DNA from 3 places in the Mesorhizobium sp. ISC11 genome. Region 1 is predicted to be linked to each of the others. Evidence: predicted binding sites of a transcription regulator. Region 1 holds the regulator's gene; each other region holds the start of a gene.

Evidence for each region. Region 1 encodes PhoB, which activates phosphate uptake and scavenging genes when phosphate is short. Its sites were predicted from a motif close to TGTCATNNANCTGTCAT; they were not measured.
Region 2: a site for PhoB is predicted at 2,620-2,636, ahead of RPF88_RS22625 (PhoX family protein). Genes of this name have one in related genera too.
Region 3: a site for PhoB is predicted at 1,447-1,463, ahead of RPF88_RS04050 (esterase-like activity of phytase family protein). Genes of this name have one in related genera too.

Annotation. Positions count from the first base shown of each region.
Region 1 covers NZ_JAVSPW010000001.1:5,646,297-5,652,062, reverse strand. The annotation lists gene xylF (D-xylose ABC transporter substrate-binding protein) at 1-1,029, opposite strand, end outside; gene RPF88_RS27310 (ROK family protein) at 1,300-2,547, shown strand; gene phoB (phosphate regulon transcriptional regulator PhoB) at 2,564-3,253, opposite strand; gene phoU (phosphate signaling complex protein PhoU) at 3,270-3,977, opposite strand; gene pstB (phosphate ABC transporter ATP-binding protein PstB) at 4,004-4,822, opposite strand; gene pstA (phosphate ABC transporter permease PstA) at 4,840-5,766, opposite strand, start outside.
Region 2 covers NZ_JAVSPW010000001.1:4,648,642-4,654,407, reverse strand. The annotation lists gene RPF88_RS22635 (flavin-containing monooxygenase) at 1-188, shown strand, start outside; gene RPF88_RS22630 (hypothetical protein) at 180-404, opposite strand; gene RPF88_RS22625 (PhoX family protein) at 550-2,553, opposite strand; gene RPF88_RS22620 (hypothetical protein) at 3,116-3,631, shown strand; gene RPF88_RS22615 (response regulator) at 3,923-4,582, opposite strand; gene RPF88_RS22610 (sensor histidine kinase) at 4,579-5,766, opposite strand, start outside.
Region 3 covers NZ_JAVSPW010000001.1:798,515-804,280, reverse strand. The annotation lists gene RPF88_RS04055 (GcvT family protein) at 1-1,335, opposite strand, end outside; gene RPF88_RS04050 (esterase-like activity of phytase family protein) at 1,579-3,057, shown strand; gene RPF88_RS04045 (MATE family efflux transporter) at 3,233-4,693, shown strand; gene RPF88_RS04040 (MFS transporter) at 4,728-5,766, opposite strand, start outside.

The DNA.
Region 1 (5,766 bases):
CGCGACGGTGCCGGCAGCGACACCCGCGCAGACTTCGTCCTTCTTGATCCAGCCAGCGTCGATGACGACGTTGAGATTGTCCTTGGTGATGGCAACCGGGGTCAGGAACAGCGACTTGACGGTGTTGCCGCCCGGCGTCGTGAAGTCCTTGGCGCCGGCGATGTCGCTTGTCTTCTTGCCGTCGGCCAGTTGCGAGGCGATCTCGGCGGCATTCTTGCCGAGCTCGCGCGCGTCCTTCCACACCGACACGGTTTGCGTGCCGAGGGCGATGCGGTTCAGCGCGGCGTGGTCGCCGTCCTGCCCCGAGACCGGCACGGTGCCGGCCAAGCCTTGAGCCGTCAGCGCCGCGACGACGCCACCGGCAGTGCCGTCATTGGCCGCGACCACCGCGTCGACCTTGTTGTCGTTGGCGGTCAGGAACTGTTCCATGTTCTTCTGGGCATTGGCGGGCAGCCAGCCATCCGTGTAGGCTTCGCCGACATTCTTGATCTTGCCGCTGTCGATGGCTTCCTTGAGCACTTCCATCGAGCCCGAGAACAGGAAGTCGGCATTGGGATCGGCACCGGAGCCCTTGATGAAGACGTAGTTGCCTTCCGGCTTGACCTTGAACACTTCGCGGGCCTGCATACGGCCGACTTCCTTGTTGTCGAAGGTGAGGTAGAAAACGTCCTTGTTCTCGATCAACCGGTCATAGCCGACGACCGGAATGCCTTCGTCCAGCGCCTTCTGCACGGCCGGGCCGATGGCCGAAGCATCCTGCGCCAGGATGATCAGGGAATTGGCGCCCTGCGAGATCAGGCTTTCGACGTCGGTAAGCTGCTTGCCGGGATTGGACTGCGCATCGGCGGAGATGTACTTGTCGCCGGCGGCCTCGATCGCCGTCTTCATGGCGGCCTCGTCGGTCTTCCAGCGTTCCTCCTGGAAGTTGGACCACGAAACGCCGACGACCTTGTCCTTCGCCTGCGCGACAGACGCGAGCGTCAGCGACATGGCGGCACCCGCCAGGATGGCGGCTGTGAATCTTTTCATATTATCCTCCCTGCGCCGCGTATGGCGCGACCAAACTGGCCCGAGGGCCGGCACAGAGGCCCTATTTTTTCGAGCCTCGAAAAAATACTGGGCCAACGCCCGAACGCTGTCAACATCGATTCTGATGGATTTTGATGTCGTCTCGAATTTTTTTTCGGGCCTCGGAATAAATAAATGACACGGCGCGCGGCTTCTGCCAGTATTTGACCGCGTCACCGACAGCGTTCCAGGGCAGGAAGAACCGCGGCGACCGGGAGGATATGAAAGAGCATGTCGGTCGGAATCCGCCACGACGATTTGCGCCGCCGCAACCGCGCGATGGTGATCGCCGCGGTGCGCCGCGCCGGACAGCCGTCGCGCACCGAGATCGCCGCAACCACAAGCCTCAGCCATTCGACGATCTCGGCGATCTCATCCGACCTGATCGTCGAAGGCATCCTGACCGAAAGCAAGCCGAGCGAGGCCGGCTCGCTCAAACGCGGCCGTCCGCAGGTCGGCCTCAGCCTCAATCCGGAAGCGGCCGCGGTAATGACCGTGGTGCTGTCGCTGAACTTCCTCTCGGTCGCCGTCATCGACTATGCCGGCCAGGTAATATCCGAGGAACAGCGTCGGCTCGACACGCTGACGATGTCGCGCGACTCGCTGATCGGTGAGTGCACGGCAATCGTGCGGCGCCGCCTGGAAGATCCCGACCTGGACGTGCGCAGCATCGCTCGTATCGCGCTGGCCGTCCAGGGCATCACCGACACCCGTGCCCGCGCCATGCTGTGGTCGCCGATCACGCCGCACACCGACATCGCCTTCGCCGACATATTCGAAGAGGAGTTCGGCATCCCCGCCATTATGGAGAACGACTGCAACATGATGGCGGTGGCGCTGCGCTGGCGCGACCCCGATCGTTACCGCGACGATTTCATCGCCATCCTCCTGTCGCACGGCATCGGCATGGGGCTGGTGCTGAAGGGCGAATTGTTCACCGGCACCCATTCCTCGGGCGGCGAATTCGGCCACATGATCCATCGGCCGAACGGCGCGCTGTGTCGCTGCGGACGGCGCGGCTGCGTCGAAGCCTATGCCGGCAATTATGCCATCTGGCGCAACGCGCGGCAGATGGGCGAGGATGCAGAGCCCGTCGCCGATGTCAGCGACGCCGACATGCGCGCCCTGGCTGCCGCCGCCCGCGAAAGGGACGGGCCCGAACGGGAAGCCTATCGCAAGGCCGGCGAAGCGCTCGGCTACGGCCTCGGCAGCCTGTTTGCGCTGATCGATCCGGCGCCGGTCGCCATGGTCGGCGTCAGCGCCGCCGCCTTCGACCTGATCGAGCCGGCATTGCGGCAAGCGATTGCCCAGACCGCCGGCGGTCAGCATTCCAAGTCGATTTCCTTCGACACCGAGCCGAACGAACTGCCGCTGATCCGCGAAGGCTGCGCCATGCGGGCGCTGATCTTCGTCGATCAGGAGATTTTTGCGCCGGGCGTGCAGGCGAGATCCGGTCTCGGCGGCAAGAACGTGGCGTGAGTTCAAACGAGGGAGTTCAGTCCTCGCGAATGGCGTAACCCGCCCCACGGATGGTGCGAATGACATCGGGCATGCGGCCGTTGTTGACCGCCTTGCGCAGCCGGCCGACATGCACATCGACCGTGCGTTCGTCGATGTAGATCGTCTCGCCCCAGACATTGTCGAGCAGTTGGCTGCGCGAGAACACGCGGCCTGGATGGCGCATCATGAATTCAAGCAGGCGGAATTCCGTCGGCCCGAGCCGGATTTCGCTCTTCTTGCGATAGACGCGGTGCGACTCGCGATCGAGCACGATATCGCCGACCTTGAGCACGCTGGACAGCACTTCCGGCTTGGCCCGGCGCAGCAGCGCCTTGACCCTGGCCATGAACTCCGGCGTCGAGAAAGGCTTGACCAGATAGTCGTCGGCACCGGTCGAGAGGCCGCGCACGCGGTCGCTTTCCTCGCCTCGCGCGGTCAGCATGATGATCGGCAGCCGCTCGGTCTCGGGACGCATCCTTAGCCGGCGGCAGAGTTCGATACCGGAAACCGCAGGCACCATCCAGTCGAGCACCAGAAGGTCTGGAACGTTCTCCTGCAGCCGGATTTCGGCCTCGTCGCCGCGCGTCACCACCTCGACCTGGTAACCTTCGGATTCGAGATTGTAGCGGAGCAGCACGCCTAGCGGCTCCTCATCCTCCACCACCATGATGCGTGGCGCGATCATCGGCTGGTCACCCCTGTCATGCCGCTGGCGCGGACATTGCCGTCTCGTCCTGCTTCGGACGGTTGGCTGGCAACTGCGTGCCGGTCAAAACATAATAGGCATTTTCGGCGATGTTGGTCACGTGGTCGCCGATCCGCTCGAGGTTCTTGGCGCAAAACAACAGGTGCGTGCACGCCGTGATGTTGCGCGGATCTTCCATCATGTAGGTCAGAAGTTCGCGGAACACCGATGTGTATTTGACGTCGATGCGTTCATCATTGTTTCTGAGCGTGGCAAGCGCTGCCGCGTCAGCGGCGGCATACTCGTCGACGACCCCCTGCACCTGGATCAGCACCAGCTGCGCCATTGCGTCGATCGAATGCGAAAGGTCGTGCGGCGTGACGCTCAGCCCGACAGTGCCGACGCGCTTGGCGATGTTCTTGGCAAGGTCACCGATGCGCTCGAGGTCGCCGGCCATGCGGATCGAACCGACCACCGCACGCAGATCGTTGGCCATCGGCTGGCGCTTGGCGATCAGCGTGATGGCACGATCGTCCAGCTCGCGCTGGCGTGCATCCATGATGGCGTCGTCGGAAACCACCCGCTGCGCCAGCGCATTGTCCGAATTGAGCAAAGCCCTGGTCGAGCCACCGACCATCGAGCGGGCGAGATCGCCCATGTCGCGGATCAGCTGGCTGATCTGCTCCAGATCCTCATCGAAAGATGCGACGGTATGTTCACCCATGATCTTCGTCCCTCATATGCCAGAGATCAGCCGAACCGGCCGGTGATGTAGTCCTGGGTGCGTTTGTCGTCGGGGGTGGTGAACATCTTGTCGGTGGCGCCCTCCTCGACCAGATAGCCAAGATGGAACATCGCGGTGCGCTGCGACACGCGCGCTGCCTGCTGCATCGAATGGGTGACGATGACGATCGTATAGTTCTGACGCAGTTCGTCGATCAGTTCCTCGACGCGAGCGGTGGCGATCGGGTCGAGCGCCGAACACGGTTCGTCCATCAGGATCACCTCGGGCGACACGGCGATGGCGCGTGCAATGCACAGGCGCTGCTGCTGGCCACCGGAAAGACCCGTGCCAGGTTCCTGCAAACGGTCCTTGACCTCGTTCCAGATCGCCGCCTTCTTCAGGCTGGACTCGACGATCTGATCCATGTCGGCCTTGCGCTTGGCCAATCCGTGGATGCGCGGCCCATAGGCGACGTTCTCGTAGATCGACTTTGGGAACGGATTGGGTTTCTGGAACACCATGCCGACGCGCGCCCTGAGTTCGACGACATCGATGTTCTTGTCGTAGATGTCCTCTTCGTCGAGCGTGATCTTGCCGGTTACCCGTGCTGAATCGATGGTGTCGTTCATGCGATTGAGGCAGCGCAGGAAGGTGGACTTGCCGCAGCCGGAGGGGCCGATCAGCGCCGTCACCTGGTTCAGGCGGACGTCGAGATCGACGTCGAACAGCGCCTGCTTCTCGCCGTAGAACACGCCGACCTTGTCGCCGCGCATTTTGATCACTTCGTTCGACTTCATCTTGTCGCCCACTGCGTTTTCAAGGGACTGTTCGGTCATGATGTTCATACCAAAATGCCTTTTTTCTACCAGCGCCGCTCGAACCGACGCCGAAGCACGATCGCGGTGATGTTCATGGCCATGAGGAAGACGAGCAGGATGATGATGGCGCCGGACATGCGCTCGACGAAGGCGCGTTCGGCCTCGTTCGCCCACATATAGATCTGCACCGGCAGCGCGGTAGCCGGATCGAAAGGCGTCGTCGGTGGATCGGCGACGAAGGCGACCATGCCGATCAACAGCAGCGGCGCGGTTTCGCCGAGCGCGCGCGCAAGACCGATGATGGTGCCGGTGAGGATGCCGGGCGCGGCAAGCGGCAGGATGTGCTGGAACACCATCTGCATCTTGGAGGCGCCAAGACCGAGAGCTGCCGAGCGGATCGACGGCGGCACCGCGGCAAGCGCGGCGCGCGTCGCGATGATGATCGTCGGCAGCGTCATCAGCGTCAGCACCAGGCCACCGACGAAAGCGGCGGAGCGCGGCATGCCCAGGAAATTGATAAACACCGCGAGGCCGAGCAAGCCGAAGACGATTGACGGCACTGCGGCCAGATTGTTGATGTTGACCTCGATAAGGTCGGTGAAACGGTTCTTCTTGGCGAATTCCTCCAGATAGATGGAGGCGGCGACGCCGATCGGCAGCGCGAGCAGCAGCACGATCACCATCATATAAAACGAGCCGATGATCGCCACGCCCATGCCCGAGGTTTCCGGGCGGCTGGAGGCGCCGTAGGTGAACAGGCCGCTGTTGAAGTGCTCGGCCATCGCGCCCTCGGCCTTGAGCTTGTTCATCCAGGTGATCTGCTGGTCCGAGACCTTGCGTCGCGCTTCCTCGACACTGAGGTCGATCTGGCCCTTGAAAGCCGAGTCGAGATTGGCGGCGGCGAGGATGTTGACGTCGCGTGTCGTGCCGATCACCGAGGGATCGGCGGCAACGATGTCGCGCAACTGGAC
Region 2 (5,766 bases), 1.0 Mb from region 1:
GCGTGCTCGACGCCAAGGGCGTTCCGCTCTTCAACGGCGGGCAAGCCGATCCGAAATTGCCCGGTCTGTGGTTCACCGGCATGCGGCCGAGCATTCGCGGCTGCTTCGCCAATGCCGGCATCCTGGCCAAGGCGATCGCCAAACGGATTGCGGGGTCGGCCTCGCACCAACCCGGCGCATCACGCTGATTTGGGTTCCAGCCGCCGGAAACCGACGGCCTCCATCAGCATGTCCTCTTCCACCATGCCGGCATTGTGCAGGGCGAGCAGGTTAAGCGCGATTTCCCGCGCGTCGGCGGAATCGGGATGTGCCTCGCGCCGCCGGCAGGCCTCGTCGAACACGCGCTGCAGCTTGGCGATATCGGCTGGCTTGAGCAAGCCACGGTCATAGACGGACTTCGACATGGCGATCTCCTGATAAAGACCTAGGGCGCCATGCTTAAATTGCCAATCTTTCCCGAGGCTTGACCAACTTCACCCCATGCCGCGACTTCAAGGGGCGGCAGCGGTGCAAATCTGCTCCGCTGCTGCGCCCCATGCTGGAGGGCGATCAGACCGCGATCTTGCCGCCGCCCTGTCTGGTAATGGCGACCACCGACGGCCGCACCGGCATGTCGGGCTTGAAGTCGGGCCAGCGCGTCGACAGATCCTCATAGTAGGACGGGCGGCCGAACGCTTCCCAGTCCTCGCCGCCATCGCCCGGATGCTGGACGGCGACGAAGGCGGTCTGGTCGTCGGGCGCAAACAGCGGACCGCACATTTCGGCGCCGATCGGCACGCGGAAGAACAGTTTCGAGGTTGCCCGCGCCGCCCCCTCCGTGTCCACCGCCCACAGACCATCCGTGCGGCCGGTGGCTTTCGGGCCTTGGCCGTCGGTCGCGACCCAGAGACGCCCGGCCGAATCGACCGCGCAATTGTCGGGCATGCCGAACCAGCCATTGGCCGTCGTTGCCGTCGAGAAGGTGGCGCCGACATCGGCAACCGCCGGATCACCGCATTTCAGCAGCACTTCCCACTTGCCCTTGGCGGCGGTGAAATCACCGCCGTCCTCGGCGATCTCGATGATGTGGCCAAAGGCGTTTTCGGCGCGGGGGTTGGCGGCGTCTACCTGGTCGGCCTTGCGCTTCGAATTGTTGGTCAGCATGACATAGACCTTGCCGTTGACGGCATTGGGCTGGATGTCTTCGGGGCGGTCCATCTTGGTGGCACCGAGCAGGTCGGCGGCGCGGCGCGTCTCGATCAGCACGTCGGCCTGGCCAGTGAAACCGTTTTCAGCCGTCAGCGGTCCCTGGCCGAAGACGATCGGCAGCCATTCGACCGTGCCATCTTCGGCGAACCTGGCGACATGCAGCGTACCATCATCGAGCAGGTCCCTGTTGGCGGCATGATCGTTCGGATCGAACGCGGCCTTGGTCACGAACTTGTAGACATAGTCGAAGCGCTCGTCGTCACCGAGATAGAAGACGACGCGGCCGTCCCTGGCGACAATCGATTCGGCGCCCTCATGCTTGAAGCGGCCCATGGCGGTGCGCTTCCTCGGCGTCGAGGTCGGGTCGTTGACATCGACCTCGACGATCCAGCCGAAGCGGTTGGCCTCATTGGGCTCCTTGGCGAGGTCGAAACGCTCGTAATGCGCCGCCCATTCATAGGCGCCTTCGGGAATGCCGAGACGCTTGTAGTTCGCGGCTTCCTTGTGGCCTTCCGGCAACTCGCCGGAGAAATAGCCATGGATGTTCTCCTCGGCCATCACATAGGTGCCCCAGGGCGTGACGCCGCCGGCGCAATTGTTGAACGTGCCGAACACCTTGGTGCCGGACGGATCGGCATTGGTCTTGACGCGGTCATGGCCGGCAACCGGACCGGACAGCGCCATTTCGGTGTTGGAGGTGATGCGGCGATTGAGCTTGCCGTCGCGCACCACCTGCCATTTGCCTGATGCCTTGCGGATCTCGACGATGGTGCCGCCGTGAGCTGCCATCTCGACATCGACCTGCTCCTTCGAGAGGGGTGCGACTTCGGCCGACTTCTTGCCGTCCTTCTCGACGATCTTCACGATGCCCGGGAACATCAGATGCGGATTGGTGTATTCGTGGTTGACCACCAGCAGGCCATGTTCGGCCGAGCCGTCGATGGGGATGTAGCCGACATAATCGTTGTTGTAGCCGAACTGTTTCGCCTGGGCCTCGGCCGACTGCTTCGTCGGGTCGAAGTCGGGCGAATCGGCAAACAGCGGATCGCCCCAGCGCAGCAGTACATCGGCATCGTAACCCGGCGCGACGTGGTGCTTGTCGTCGATGCCGGCCTCGAGTTCGTCGAACGTGAAGGCCGAGCCTTCAGCGGCCCGGGCCTCGTCGGCGCTGATCAGCGCCAGCGGGCTGACGGTGGCGGCGATGGCCGAGACAGCCAGCGAACCCTTGAGGAAGCCGCGGCGCGAGAACCGCGCGGCGATGATCTCGCCCATGGTGCGGTTGTCGGAAGCGTTGATGGCCGGGCCGTCGTTTTCCTCGAGCAGGCTGGTGCGGAATCGGGTGTCGGGGGAGCGAAGGTCAGTCATGGCTTGCCTCTGGCTGTTGGATTGGCTGGAGCGTGGGTACCTGTTTGACCCCCTTATAATCGCCGGATCACATTTTCGTGACATCGGGAGACCTTTCAGACGCGACAGGCATTGCGCGCAGCGCTGGCTAAGCATTCCCGCAGACCGGAACTGCTCCAGAATCGCCGGTTCGAGATGAAAGGAGACCTTAGGCGGCATCTTGGCCGCGCATCCTGCGACGGCGGACGACATCAGTCGTTTGCAAAAAACAGATCAACGGGCAACTGCACGCTCGACAAGTCACCTCCGCCGCCCCCGGCGGAGGTGACTTGATGTTCGGCGTCTGCCGTCGTCAGGCATCGGGAAAGCCAGCCTCCCGTTTAGCGATGGCGGTCACGGCGCCGTTCATGCGAAGCTAATGTAGCATATACTTGGGACTTTAGTCCAACCTTGCGCTTGCAATGGTCCTGGTTGACAACCGCAACGGTCGGAGGTCGCTTCCGGGCGCCGCGTCTTTCGGCAATGTTGGTTGCACTGCAAACGTTGGGGTGGGGCGCGCCGGGCTCAGTCGTCGGAGATCAGAATGCACAGATCGGTCACGACCCGTTGTTGCCGGCTGGCGCTCAAATCGGCAGCGGCGCTGGTGTTGACGATTGCGCCCTATCAAATTGTCCTGGACGGCTCCGTTTCCGGCATCCACACCGTCAGCGCATACGCCAAGGGTGGCGGTAACAGTGGCGGCGGTGGTGGTGGCGGTGGTGGCGGAGGCAACAGTGGGGGCGGCAACGGCGGCAATTCCGGCGGAAGCAATAGCGGGAACAGCGGCAACGGCAATGGGAATAACGGCAACAGCGGCAATAACGGCAACAGTGGCAACAACGGCAAATCAGGATCCAGTCAGGGTAAGAGCGGGAGCCATGTCAATGCAAAGACCGGTGACAAGGTCGACGTGACCGGCAACAAGATCACAGTCAGGCATCCCGACGGCATAACGGAAAAGCTCGAGAACGGTCGTTTCAGCATGAAGGACGCTCTCGGTCGCACGATCATCGACCGCCAGGCCACGCCGGCCGATGCCAATCGTCTCAAGGCCTTGTGAAGCTGGCCAACAGGCAACGGTCAGCTTTGCACGTCACCTCCGCCGCCCCCCGGCGGAGGTGACCTCGTTTCCGGCCGGCGTCGTCCCGGTTTTCGGCACCGCAATGGCTGCGGTCCCGAGGCGCGACGCGCTTTTGCGCAATCCGGGACGGGAAACCGCTGCGCATTTCTTCGGACCTGCCCAGAGCAATTCTAGAAAAAGTGTGAAGCGGTTTTCCCGTAGCGCTTTTCCCTTGGGAATTGCGTCACAGAGTTAGAGCAGCTCGCCGTTTCCGTGAAACGGTGAAATGCTTTAGGAAGGCCTGTCGCGGTCGCGCCACTCACGCATCATCAAGGCCGCTTCGGTGCGATTTCGCACATTGAGCTTCGACAGCACTCCGGTCATGTGATGCTTGACGGTTTTCTCCTGCAGCTCAAGCCGCAAGGCGACTTCCTTGTTGCTCAGCCCCTCCGCCACCAGCCGCAGGATTTCCGTTTGCCGATCGGTGAGCTGCCGCAGCCGTTCCGCCAAGCCGTCGGTCGGCTGCTGGGACTGGAGATCCGAAAGCAGCCGGGCCGATAGTGTCGGCGAGAGATAGCTTTCGCCGGCTGCGACATTGCGCAGGATGTCGGCGAGCCCGCGCGATCCGACGCCTTTGAGGACATAGCCATTCACCCCTGCGTTCAGCGCCTTGGTCACATCGGCATTGGCCTCCGAGACGGTCAGCATGACGATCTTCTGGGCGGGATGGTTGGCGAGGATGCTTGCGACCGCGCTCAGCCCGCCGCCCGGCATCGAGATGTCGAGCAGCAAGATGTCGGGCCGCATCGTCGCGGCGAGGCGTTCGGCATCCTGCGCCGTGGCGCCCTCGCCAACCATCTCGAAGCCTCCGATCTCCGACAGGCTGCGCGTCACACCTTCGCGAAAGAGGGGATGATCGTCGACAATGGCAATGCGAATGGTCCCAGTCATGCTTGCTCCTCGACCGACAGACGGATCACCAAACGCGTACCTTGCGGCCCGGTCAAGGTTTCGAACTGTCCGCCAATGCTTTCGACCCGTTCCCTGAGGCCGGCGAGCCCGAGGCCCTCGACCCGTGCCGTCGGATCGAAACCCGGCCCGCGGTCCGACACTTCGACAAAAAGCCTGCCACCTTTCATCCCGGCACTCACCGCCTGATCCTTGCCTAGCCCGTGGTGATAGGCATTGTTCAGCCCTTCCTGGACGAAACGATAGATGCTGATCTTCTCGGAGGCGCCGGGTTCAGGCAACTGTCCGGCCAGCGTCAGCGTCACCGACGTTCCCGTCCTCTGTTCGTGTTCCTTGACGGCCAGCCGCAGAATGTCGGTTGCGGCAGCCGTCTCGATCTGCGGCAGGACAAGGCCGGTGCAGATGCCGCGTATTTCGCGCATCGCATCCTCCAGCGTCTTGCGAATCATCGTGACCTCGGTCGAGCGGCTTGCGCCTGAATGGCCATCGCTGGAAAATATCGGGCTGTCCATGCGCAGCGCCGCCAGGGCCACGAGTTGGGCCGGGCCGTCATGCAGGTCGGCGCCGATGCGGCGCAGATATCGTTCGTTGAGCGCGGTGGCGCGGCGCGAGGCCTGTTGCACGCGCAGTCGCAAGGCACTGTTTTGCGCCACCAGGCCCTGCAGTTCCGACACCTGGCGGCGCAGCGCCCCACGCTGGTCGTCGATGGTGCGGCTGCCGCGCAGGACGATGCCCGACAGGAGCAGGAATGCCGCCAGGGTCGCGCCGGCCACGATCAGCCAGCTCGACCACAGAGCGGAAGCCAGGGTGGCCTGGAAATCGTCGGCGATCTCATAGAACTCGGTAACCGCCACCACCTCGCCCGACCAGGGCTCGCGCACGGGATTGTAGATCTCCAGCAATGGCAAGCCGGTCGCCTTCTCCTCGCTCTCATCCTCATCGAAAGTATTGAATTCAGCGACGACATTGCCTTGGAAAGCGGAACGCAGATTGTCGCTCGGAGCGAAGCGGCGGCCGATCAGGGCCGTCTCCTTGGCATAGAGGACCGTCCCGTCGCGGCGCCAGAGCATGAACGATTCGAGGCGCTTGCCGAGCGCGCCCTGGCCAAGCGTCTCGTCCAGCGCCTGCTTGACGGAATCGCTGAGCTCCTGCTCCTTGCGCAAGTC
Region 3 (5,766 bases), 4.8 Mb from region 1:
CGGGATTTCCAGCCCCCAGGAAGCCGTCCATTCGCATCCCGCCGCGCTCATGCCGTCATAGGCGCCGGGGCGTTTCAGCGGCCGGCCGGCGGGCAGCCGTTCATTGGGAAAGGTCATGACGAACCGGCGCGAATAGAACTGGCGCGTCGTCTGCCTGAGATATTCGCGGTTGGCGGCGAAGGCGCCGTAGCGAGCGATATCCATGCCGAAGATGTCGGCCTGCGGCTCGCCGAAAATCATCCATTCGGCCAGCGACTTGCCGACGCCGCCGCCCTGGCTGAAACCGGCCATGACGCCGCAGGCGACCCAGTAGTTCTTCAGGCCGCGCACCGGCCCGACAATCGGATTGCCGTCCGGCGTGAAGGTGAAGGCGCCGTTGACCCATTTGCGGATACCGGCCGTCGCCAGGCAAGGGAAGCGCTCATGCGCCTTGGCGAGTTCCGGGCTGATGCGGTCGATGTCTTCCGGGATCAGCTCTATGCCGTAGTCCCACGGCGCTCCGTCCATGTTCCAATGCTTTGGGTTCTGCTCATAGACGCCAAGCAGCACACCCTTGCGCTCCTGCCGCAGGTATGAAAAGCCGTCGAGATCGACGGCGATGCCGATTTCCCTGTCAAGTGCTGCGATCTCCGGAATGTCATCGGTGATGAAATAGTGGTGCTCCATCGGCGTCACCGGCAGGTCGACGCCGGCCATGCGGCCGAGCTGCTTCGCCCACAGCCCGCCGGCATTGACGACATGCTCGGCGATGATGGTACCCTGCTCGGTGATGACGTCCCAGCGCCCGTCGGCACGTGCTTTCAGCTCGACGACCCGGTTGCGCAAGATGATGTCGGCGCCGCGCTTCTTCGCAGCACCCGCATAGGCATGCGTGGTACCGTACGGGTCGAGATGGCCTTCGTTGGAATCATGCAGGCCGCCAAGAACACCGTTGACGTCAACGATCGGGCAGATCGCCTTGATCTCGTCGGGCGTGACCAGGCGCGCGGTCTCGATGCCGACCGACTGGAACACGGCCCAGGCTGATTTCAACCACTCCCAGCGCGCGGGATCGCTGGCGATGTTGACGCCGCCCGTCATGTGCAGGCCGATATCCCAGCCGGATTCGGCCTCGATCTCCCGGTAGAGATTGATGGTGTAGTCCTGCAGCGCCGCCACGTTGGGATCGGCGTTGAGCGCATGGAAGCCTGCCGCCGCGTGCCAGGTCGAACCGGCCGTCAGTTCTGCGCGCTCGATCAGCGCCACATCGCTCCAGCCGAACCGCGTCAGGTGATAGAGCACCGAGGCTCCGACCACGCCACCTCCGATGACGACTGCGCGGTAGTGCGACTTCAAGGCTTCCCCTCCACGGTTGGTCCGAAGACTGGAGCATATATCCACTGGACATAAGTGTCCAGTGCCGGCGCGCGCATCGTTTTTCGTCGACCGCCGGCATGCACTGCGCGCTGTCACGCAAGCATCATGTTCGCGCCGTAGACCGCATTTCGGGGAGGCTTGCGCAGCATCATCGATGTCGCACCTCTTTCAGTTTTTCGTCCCGCGGCCGCTCCGGCACATCCGTCACAAAGAGGATTATCCATGAAGCACCTGTATCGACCCGCGTCGCTTGGCGTCGCGCTGGCCTTGTTCACCGCCTTGGCGCCGGCGCTCGCCGACAGCACCGCGACCGTCGGCGGCCTCGTCAACAAGGGGCTGGTCGGCGTCGGCCGCATCCCGGCCGCTCAGCGCGACAAGTTCGGCGAGACCTTCGGCTCGGGTTCCGGCATGGCGATCGACGCATCAGGCTGGACGCATGACACCGCCGGCTACAGGGGTTCGCTCTGGCTGTTGCCGGACCGTGGCTACAATGTCGTCGGCACCACCGACTACCGGCCGCGCCTCAACACGATCGCCATCGAATTTGCTCCGGTCGCACCGGGCGCGGCACCTGCTGCCGGCCAGGAGCAGACGGGCGTCAAGGCAACGCTCGCCGACACCATGCTTCTCACCGACGACAAGGGGGCTGATGCCACAGGCCTCGACCCACTCAACGGCGTGCGCGCGGCAAGCGGCGACATGCCGATCCTGCCGCAAGCCGACAATGGCAAGCTGGCGCTCGACAACGAGGCGATCGTGCGGCTGCCCGATGGTTCGATGTTCATCTCCGACGAATACGGCCCGAACATCTATCGGTTTTCCGCCGACGGGCATCTGCTGTCGGCAACCCAGCCACCGGCCGCCTTCGTGCCGATGCGCCACGGCACGCCGAACTTCGCCTCGGACAATCCGGGACCCGGTGCCGCCGAGCCCGATCCGAAGGACCCCGAGACCGGCCGCCAGAACAACCAGGGCCTGGAGGGAATGGCGATGACGCCGGACGGCAAGTTCCTGATCGCGGTGCTGCAATCGGCGCCCCGGCAGGATGGCGGCGATTCGCCCGCGACGCGCCAGAACACGCGTGCGCTGGTCTATGACGCGTCCGACCTCGCCCACCTCAAACTGGCGCATGAGTATGTCGTGCCGTTGCCGGTGTTCAAGGATGCCAAGGGCAAGACCAAGATCGCCGCGCAGAGCGAGATCGTGGCGCTCTCCGACAAGACCTTCCTGATGCTGGCGCGCGACAGCGGCAACGGCCAGGGGCTGAAGGGCGACACCTCGCTGGTGCGCCAGATCTTCGTCGTCGACGTCTCGGCCGCGACCGACATCGCCGGCGGCGCCTTCGATGCCGCCGACAAGCCGCTGGCGCCCAAGGGCGTGCTCGACCCGTCGGTGATGCCGGCCAAGCTGACGCCGTTCATCGACATCAACGACAAGGGCGAACTCGGCCGCTTCGGCCTGCACAATGGCGCGCCGAACGACAAGAACAACCTGTCGGAGAAGTGGGAGGCGATGTCGGTGGTCAGCGTTCTCGATCCGAAGCTGCCCGACGACTACTTCCTGTTCGTCGCCAACGACAACGACTTCCTCGCCCAGGACGGTTTTCAGGTCGGCGCACCCTACAAGGCGGAAGACGGCGCCGATGTCGACACCATGTTCCTGGTCTATCAGGTCACGCTGCCGGGTCTCGCCGGGAAGTAACGGCCACTGCACGGGCGGGCGCGCTTGGCGCGTCCGCTGGGCTCGCGGCAGGCATGAACGGGGCAGCGGCCTTTCAGCCGCGCGTTCGCAAGGGTGCATCTCGGTCCCGCCTGCGATATCATCGTGGGTTGGATCCAAATCACCATCCGCCGAGTTGCCCGCCATGGACGAAAAAATGCCCGCGCGCCGGCGCACCGGCGACCTGACCAGCGGCCCGATCCCGCGCACGCTTCTGCTGTTCGCCCTGCCGGTGCTCGGCTCCAACGTGCTGCAGTCGCTCAACGGCTCGATCAACGCCGTCTGGGTCGGCCGTTTTCTCGGCGAATCGGCGCTGACCGCCACCTCTAACGCCAACCTCGTCCTGTTCCTGATCCTCGGCACTGTGTTCGGCATCGGCATGGCGGCCACCATCCTGGTGGCCCAGTCGGTCGGTGCCCGCGACCTGCCCGAGGCGCGCCGCATTGTCGGCACCAGCGCGACGTTCTTCTTCCTCGTCTCGGTTGTCTTCGCGGTCTGCGGCTGGATCTGGGTTGACGCCATTCTCAACACGCTCGGCACACCGGCCGACGCCTTGCCGCTGGCGCGCTCCTATCTGCGCATCATCTTCGTCGCCGTGCCGATGATGAACCTTCTGTCCTTCGTCATGACCGTGCTGCGCGGTGCCGGCGATTCACGCACCCCCTTCTTCTTCATGGCGCTGGCCGTCGTCCTCGACATCGTGCTCAACCCATTGCTCATCGCCGGCATCGGACCGTTTCCCGAACTCGGCATCGCGGGCTCCGCCACGTCCACGCTGATCGGCCAGACGGTTAGCGTGATCGCCATCCTGATCGTGCTCTATGTGCGCAAGCATCCGCTGCGGCTGGCCGGCGCCAACCTCGCTCTGCTGCGGCCCGATCCCACCTTGCTGCGCATCGTCGTCTTCAAGGGCGTGCCGATGGGCCTGCAGATGATCGTCATTTCGGCGGCGGCACTGACGGTGATGGGCATCGTCAATTCCTACGGCTCACAGGTCGCCGCCGCCTACGGCATCGCCGCCCAGCTGTGGACCTACATCCAGATGCCGGCGCTCGCCATCGGCGCCGCGGTGTCCTCGATGGCGGCACAGAATGTCGGCGCCGGGCGCTGGGACCGGATCGGCCGCATCGCCGCCTCAGGCGTCGGCTTCAACCTCGTCCTGACCGGCGCACTGGTTGCCGTGCTGTCGGTTTTCGATCGTTCGGTGCTGAGCCTGTTCCTGAGCAGCGACAGCGCGGCGATCGACATCGCCGTCCACATCAACAATGTCGCCTCGTGGTCGTTCATCCTGTTTGGCATAACCATCGTGCTGTTTGCCACCGTACGAGCCACGGGTGCCGTGATGCCGCCGCTGATCATCCTGGTCATTTCGGTGCTGGTCGTGCGCACCGGCTTTGCCTATTTCATGCGTGGCGTGATCGGCGAGGAAGCGCTGTGGTGGAGCTTCCCGGCGGGTTCGATCAGCTCGCTTGTACTGGCGGCGGCCTACTATCGTTTCGGCCGCTGGCGCACCACGCACATGATCGAGGACAGGCCGGCCGCCGGCGAGCCGCCGGACACCGGTCTTGGCGTGCCGCGCGGACGCGCGCATCTTTCGCCTGAAACACAGAACGGCTGAAGCCAACCCGGTTCCGCTGGACCGCTCCAGGCCCTCAACGCCGTTGTTGTTTCAGCCCAAAAGCCAGCGCCACCAACGCAAACACCACGATCATGCCGGCGAACGCCAGGCTGGCAGCGACGGGACTGGCATAGGTCGAAACGATGCCGATGCCGATGACGGGCAAGGCGTTGCCGACAAAGCAGCAGATGAAGAAGCTGGACACCACTTCGGCGCGACGATCCTTGGGCGCGATCTCGTTCACCACTTGCAGGCCGCCACGGTAACCAAGCGCCGCCGCAACGCCGCAACAGGCCGTCGCAGCAACCATCAGTGCCATCGAGGCCAATATCTGCGCCGCCATCACCAACGAGACGCTTGGGATCATCAATGCCAGCGCAGCCAGCATCGCCTTGTTGCTCTTCATGTGCATCAGAACGACAATGCTGATCGCGGTGACGATCGCCAGCTCGAAGAACAGCGCGCCGGCGACGGCATGGTTGGTCTCATGCAGCTGCTGCGCCAGGATGCTCGGCGCCAACGCGGCGTAGAACCCGACCAGCGCCATCGCGCCGAAGCCGGTCACCGCCGGCGCGACGAAGCGCGCACGGATTTCCTCCGGGACGGAAAGTCGCGGCCGCAAGGAGATCCGCCCGAGGCCGTCCGGCTTCGCCACCGTTTCGCGAATGCGCCAGACCAGGATCGTCACCACCACAAGTGCTGCCAGATAGACGATGAAGATCAGCCGCAACGGCCATGGCTCGTATTCAGCCAGAAATCCCGAAATCAGTGCGCCGAGGCCGAGGCCGAGGAAATTGGTGCTGGTGGCAATCACACTGGCGCGCGACTTGTCCGCGCCGGGAAGAAGCTCGGCAATCCACGCGGTTCCGGTCCCCGCGCCGACGCCGATGCCAAGCCCGCTCAGGATGCGGGCGACGTCGAGCGAGACGACGTTTACGGCAAACAGGAAGACAAGCGCACTGACGATGGCGACGAGCATGGCCGCCAGGCTCGCGGGCCGGCGTCCGACAATATCGGAGACGCTGCCCAACATCAGAAGTGCCGCCAGATTGCCGACGACATACACGGCGTAG